DNA from 2 places in the Clostridium sp. JNZ X4-2 genome. Region 1 is predicted to be linked to the other one. Evidence: riboswitches for the same ligand, from Rfam matches in the RefSeq annotation. Region 1 holds a riboswitch; the other holds the start of a gene.
What was found. Region 1 has a riboswitch for thiamine pyrophosphate ahead of tenA (thiaminase II). Riboswitches for the same ligand answer to the same signal wherever they lie in the genome.
Positions count from the first base shown of each region.

Region 2: linked by a shared signal. The riboswitch ahead of thiD (bifunctional hydroxymethylpyrimidine kinase/phosphomethylpyrimidine kinase) and the one ahead of tenA (thiaminase II) in region 1 are both predicted to bind thiamine pyrophosphate.

Region 1 is NZ_CM142685.1:2,334,824-2,338,249, reverse strand. Features, by position in the region: gene ACYUJ6_RS11210 (ABC transporter permease) at 1-256, shown strand, start outside; gene ACYUJ6_RS11205 (ABC transporter ATP-binding protein) at 306-914, shown strand; TPP riboswitch at 993-1,104, shown strand; gene tenA (thiaminase II) at 1,194-1,853, shown strand; gene ACYUJ6_RS11195 (ABC transporter ATP-binding protein) at 1,856-2,611, shown strand; gene ACYUJ6_RS11190 (ABC transporter permease) at 2,608-3,351, shown strand; gene ACYUJ6_RS11185 (ABC transporter substrate-binding protein) at 3,348-3,426, shown strand, end outside.
Region 2 is NZ_CM142685.1:2,546,142-2,549,567, forward strand. Features, by position in the region: gene ACYUJ6_RS12250 (amino acid permease) at 42-1,457, shown strand; TPP riboswitch at 1,538-1,640, shown strand; gene thiD (bifunctional hydroxymethylpyrimidine kinase/phosphomethylpyrimidine kinase) at 1,705-2,508, shown strand; gene thiM (hydroxyethylthiazole kinase) at 2,553-3,362, shown strand; gene thiE (thiamine phosphate synthase) at 3,353-3,426, shown strand, end outside.

The DNA of each region.
Region 1 (3,426 bases):
TTTATTAAAAGACATATATCTTCCCGGTATAAAAAATTATATTGTATCAGGTATACTCATGTGCCTTGGAATTGGATGGAAGGTTTCAGTTGCATCAGAAGTATTGAGTACACCCAATTATTCCATAGGATTGAATCTATTGAATTCTAAAACGACTCTTGAAACTCAGGAGCTGTTTGCATGGACTATTGTAGTTGTAATACTGAGTTTTATGTTTGAAAAGATATTTAAATATTATTTGGATGTAAAAAAGTGATTTGTAATATGAAAATTTGAATGGGTAAGTATAAAGGGAGGCAGCCTGTATGGAAAATAATGATAAGTACGAAGTCGTGATTAGAAATTTAAATAAGTCCTATGGGGAAATTCCTGTATTTACAAATTTAAATGTGAACTTTCTAAAAAACAAAATCACAGCGGTCCTGGGGCCTTCAGGCTGCGGTAAAACCACTCTTTTAAATATCATAAGCGGAATTGAAAAGGATTATAGCGGACAGGTTCATTTGGAGAGCAGCAGGCTATCTTATATTTTTCAGGAAGATAGATTGATTTCACATCTTACAGTGTACGAAAACATAGCCTTTGTATTGAAGTCAACAATGAGTAAAATTCAGGTGGATTTTACTGTGAATAGATTTTTAAGCATGGTGGAATTGTCAAATTGCAGGGATAAATTTCCCAGGGAATTAAGCGGTGGTATGAAGAGAAGAGTTGCACTTGCCAGGGCCTTTGCCTACAAAAGTGATTTGCTCTTAATGGATGAACCTTTTAAGGGTCTGGATGATAGACTGAAAGGTGACATAATAAAGAAATTTTTATCACTTTATAGGGAAAATAAAAGAACAATTATACTGGTGACCCATGATAAAAAAGAAGCAGATGAACTAGGCAATATAGTTTATTCACTGGAGTAAATGCAATGAGATATTGATTAATTTCAATTATTGTAGTACTATAATTGGTGTTTGTGTAATATATAAAATTAAATACGTCATATATCCCAGGGGGGCTGGTATTACCGGCTGAGAGTAAGGATTAAATCCTTAGACCCTATTTATACCTGATCTGGTTAATGCCAGCGTAGGAAGAGGCCACATGTAATTTAGCGAGTAAAGGTACAAACCTCTTCAGAAGGTTGTGCCTTTTTTTATGAAAATAATTGTGAACTGTGAACTGAAAAAGGGGGGAATTACATGAAGACATCTATGAAATTGTACGACAGTGTAAAGGACATATGGGATTCTTATTATCAGCATCCTTTCATAAAAGGAATAGCAGATGGAAGTTTGGAGATAGATAAATTCAAATTCTATATGATTCAAGATTATATATATCTTTTGGATTATGTAAAAATATATGCTCTTGGAGTGGTTAAATCCAATGAAGAAATTACTATGAGGGGCTTTTCCAAAATGGTGGATAATATATTAAATGGGGAAATGAATATACATAGGGCTTATATGAAGAGACTTGGCATTGGAAAAAAGGATATAGAGAATACCAGAGCTTCCATTGAAAATATTTCATATACAAATTATATGTTGTCAGTGTCCCAGATGGGTGATTTAATGGATTTGACGGCCTCACTTCTAGCTTGTATGTGGAGTTATTACTTAATTGGAAAAAAACTGAGCAAAATAGATGGTGCCGCCCAGCATGAATTTTATGGACAGTGGATAAGGGGATATGCATCAGAGGATTATGAAAGGGAAACACGGTGGACAATTGATCTGCTTGATCATATGACTGAAGATATATCCAGGGAAAAATTCAAGAGATTGAAAGAAATTTTTATAAATACCAGTAAATATGAAAGAATGTTTTGGGATATGTCATATAAAAAGGGGATGTAATTGTGCTGGAATTTAAAAATATAAGTTTTAAATATGATGAAGACCCTGATTTCATAATAAAAAATTTGAATTTTACTGTGAACAAAGGTGAATTTATAAGTATAGTAGGTCCCAGTGGGTGTGGGAAAAGCACTGTGTTCAGGCTTATCTGCAAATTGGAAAGACCTTTTGAGGGAGATATATTTTTAGAAAATAGAAATATCAATACCCTTAAAAAAGGATATATAGGATATATGCCTCAAAATGATCTTTTAATACCCTGGAGGACTATACTTCAAAACTCTTCACTGCCTCTTGAAATCAAGGGAGAGGATTTTAAAAAAGCCAGATATGAAGCTGAAAAAATACTTAAGGCCTTTGGACTTGAAAAATACAAGAATAAATACCCCAGGGATTTATCAGGAGGTATGCGTCAGAGGGTTTCTTTTACAAGAACTCTTCTTACAGGATCGGATATGCTTCTTTTAGATGAACCATTTAGTGCACTGGATGCAATAACAAGGCTTTCCATGCAGGAGTGGCTTTTAGATAAATGGTCAAATTTAAATAAAACGGTGTTGTTCATAACACATGATGTAGAAGAAGCACTTTTTTTATCAACAAAAATATTTATAACAGATGGAAGTCCCATAAGAAAATTTAAGGAAATAAAAGTGGATTTAAGTTATCCGCGTACAAGGGATATGCTTGACAGCCCTGATATGTTAGAAATAAAGAGTGAGCTTATAAATGAATTGAAAAAGGGGGTCAGGCTGTGAAAAAATACAGATCATCCATAATAATATGCCTGTTATTTTTTGCAGCCTGGGAGGGAATTGCCAGATATATAGATGCCATGTATATCCTTCCATCCCCTACGGCAATTGTAAAAAAAATATGGGAACTGAAAGATATTTTATTTTTGGTTCATCTGCCGGCAACTCTTCTTGTAACTTTTGAGGGACTTGGAATATCCATAATATTTGGGGTGCTTCTTGCTGCTGCCATGAATATCAGTGAAAAGGTGCAGAGAGCTCTTTATCCTATCGTAATTGTAACTCAGACAGTGCCCATAACTGCACTTGCACCTATATTTGTGCTGTGGTTTGGATATGGAATATGGAGTAAGGTATTGGTAACCATACTCATAACTTTTTTCCCTATAACAATAAATGTATATGACGGCCTTCGTTCCACTAGAAGGGATATGGAGGAACTTCTATTTACATATGGTGCCAGTAAAAAGGATATATTTATAAAATTGAAGTTTCCGGCAGCACTTCCTTATTTTTTTTCTGCTCTTAAAATAGCAGTTCCGCTGAGTGTGGTAGGTGCGGCTATAAGTGAATGGCTGGGAGCACAGGCTGGCCTTGGATATTTCAGCAAGAGAATGATGACACAGCTGGATGGTGCGGGAGTTTTTGCCCCTATTGTAATATTGTCTGCAGTTGCACTGGTTATGGTTAAAATTATAAGTGTGCTTGAAAATAAAATAGTAAAAGGGAGGAATGAAGTGTGAAAAAAATAAAAATTTTAGCTTTTATCATGTCAGCTTTAATGCTGGTTGGTTTAACGGGATGCGGCAGTAAATCAT
Region 2 (3,426 bases), 210 kb from region 1:
TACTTATTATAGAGTCTATATAACTACTAAGGAGGAATACGATGAGTAAACAAGACGCATTAAATGAAGACCTTGAACGTGGTCTAGAAGAACGTCACATTCAACTGATTGCACTTGGCGGCGCTATTGGTGTAGGTTTATTTCTAGGATCTGCCACTGCTATTCAAACGGCTGGACCGGCAATTCTATTCGTCTATGTTATAGCTGGTTTTGCTATGTTTGTTATAATGAGGGCCTTAGGTGAGCTGGCAACTTCCTATCCTGTTTCTGGATCCTTTAGTGCCTATGCCAACGAATTCATAGGACCATTGGCGGGTTACATGACTGGATGGACATACTGGTTCATGTGGGTGGTAACCTGTATGGCTGAAATTACTGCTGTAGGTGTATACGTTAAATTCTGGATTCCGACCATGCCCCAGTGGATACCTGCACTGGCAGCACTTGTTGTAATGACATGCGTAAATCTAATTGCAGTAAAGGCCTATGGTGAATTTGAATTCTGGTTTGCACTTATTAAAGTAGTTACAATTATTGCAATGATAGTATTAGGTCTGCTTATGATTATATTTGGCCTGGGTAACGGCGGAAAGCCTATTGGTATTTCAAATCTATGGTCACACGGAGGATTTTTCCCTAAAGGTGGATGGGGACCTATGCTTGCAGTAACAATGGTTATGTTTGCTTACCTTGGCACAGAACTTATAGGTGTTACAGCAGGAGAAGCAAAAAATCCGGAGAAAACGATACCATCGGCTATCAACAAGGTATTTTGGAGAATACTTATATTTTATGTAGGAGCACTTTTTGTAATAATGTCCCTTTATCCATGGAACACTCTTGGCACAACTGGAAGTCCTTTTGTCTTAACTTTTAGTAAACTGGGTATATCAGCAGCAGCAGGTATTATAAACTTTGTAGTATTGACTGCAGCTTTATCTTCCTGCAACAGTGGTATTTTCAGTACAGGGCGTATGCTCTATAATCTTTCCCTTCAGGGAACAGCACCAAAAATGTTTGGTAAATTAGGCAAAAGTCATGTTCCGACTAATGGTATCATAATTTCTGCACTTTTTCTTTTAATTGGAGTTGTACTTAACTATTTATTCCCTGGAAAGGTATTTACTTATGTTACAAGTGTAGCTACACTTGGTGCAATTTGGGTTTGGGGAATAATCTTAATAGTTCAATTGAAGTTCAGAAAAAGACTTACTCCAGAGGAAGTAAATAAGTTACATTTTCCAATGTTCGGATACCCTTATCTCAACTGGATTGTACTCGCCTTTCTAGCTTTTGTTATTGTAATGTTAGCTTTCAGCAAAGATACTATGATTGCTCTTATTGTAGGGTGTATCTGGTTCATACTTTTATTAGCTTTCTACTTTATACTTGGTTTAAATAAAAAGAATGTCAACCCTAAAACCTCAAATTCTGGACAACCAACCTCAGAAAAATAAAATTTATTTCAACATCTTTTAGTTTTTATTTAATTTAATTTACAAATTTTTATTACTGTAGTACAATAAATTTAAAATAAGATAGTTTGTGGGGGTGCTCTATATAGCTGAGAAGAGATATTCTCTAACCCTTTGAACCTGATCCAGACAGAACTGGCGTAGGGAAGCAATTTCACATAATTTTAGATTTTTATTAGGTGTATGCTTTTCCGCATACACCTTTTATATTTATCCGGAGGTGTTTTAGATGAAAAAAGTATTGACAATTGCAGGCTCTGACAGTTCAGGCGGAGCTGGAATACAAGCCGATTTAAAAACCATGAGTGCCCTTGGTGTATACGGCATGAGTGTAATCACTGCTGTTACAGCACAAAATACAGTGGGAGTACAGGATGTACTTGATATAAGTCCTGAAATTGTAGAGGCTCAAATAAGGTCTATATTTGATGATATTAAAGTAGATGCAGTAAAAATTGGAATGGCTTCCAATAGCAAAACCATATCTGTAATAAAAAAACTCTTAATAGAATATAAGGCTAAAAATATAGTACTGGATCCAGTAATGATATCAAAAAGTGGATATTTTCTCCTAAAGCCAGAAGCTGAAACAGCCATAAAAGATATGGTAAATATTGCAGATATAGTAACTCCAAATATACCGGAAGCAGAAATCCTAACTGGATTAAAAATCAATAATGAAAGTGAAATGGAGGAGGCTGCTTTTAAAATAAAAGAATCCGGTGCAAAAAATGTATTTGTAAAGGGAGGCCACAGATGTAATGATGCCAATGATATTTTGCTCTACAATAATAAAATACTGACTCTGAAAGGTCACAGAATAAATACCAAAAATACTCATGGAACTGGCTGCACCATATCTTCCGCTATAGCCTCCTATCTAGCTAAGGACTATACCATGGACAGAGCGGTAGATCTATCAAAGCAGTATATAACTAAAGCAATAGAAAACTCATTTCCCATAGGCAGCGGCGTTGGTCCTGTAGGACATTTTGTTGAAATTTATAAAAAAGCCGGCATACCTTTTCAATAAATATAAATTGCAATTCATGTATTAAAATTAAAGGGGGTTAAAAATTGAACAATTCAAATTTAGACAGAGTAGCAAAAACATTATCAGAGGTTAGAAATAAAGTACCTCTTGTCCATTGTATTACCAACTACGTCACTATAAACGACTGTGCAAATATTCTTTTATCTTATGGTGCTTCACCTGCTATGTGTGAATCTTATGATGAGGTTTTTGATTTTGTTAAATTATCATCTGCCCTATATATAAATTTAGGAACTCTTGATAAGGAACAGGAAGCGGCCACAATTTTAGCCAGTACTTCTGCAAAAATCCATAACATCCCTGTAGTATTGGATCCTGTAGCTTGTGCTGCTATACCAAGGAAAATTCAAGTTATAAACAGAATACTCCAGGTTGGGAAAATTGATGTTATAAAAGGCAACATAGGAGAAATTAAATTTTTAGCAGGACAATCTTCCAGAGTAAAGGGTGTTGATTCTTTAGACACTGGAGAGGGAGCCTTGGAGTGCTGCATAGCCTTATCTCGCAAATATAACTGCATAGTTGCTGCCACTGGTAGAAAAGATTTCATAACAAATGGTAAAAATAGTGCCATAATTGAAAACGGAACAAAAATGTTAACTAAAGTTACTGGATCAGGCTGTATGGTAGGTGCTCTTTGCGGAGCTGCCTGCGGAGCTTCTGAAAATAAATTTACAGCTACTGTAAGTGCCATACTTTCAATGAATATAGCCGGGGAAGAAGCTTTTAAAATAGCCGCTGCCCCTGGAAGCTTCAGAATTAAACTCATAGACTGCATATATGAATTAAGTGAGAAAAAATTAAAAGAAGGTGCAAAAATAACATGGAAATAGATTATAGTCTATATCTTGCTACAGACAGAAGCCTGTTAAAAGAAGATAACTTGCCCAAGGCTGT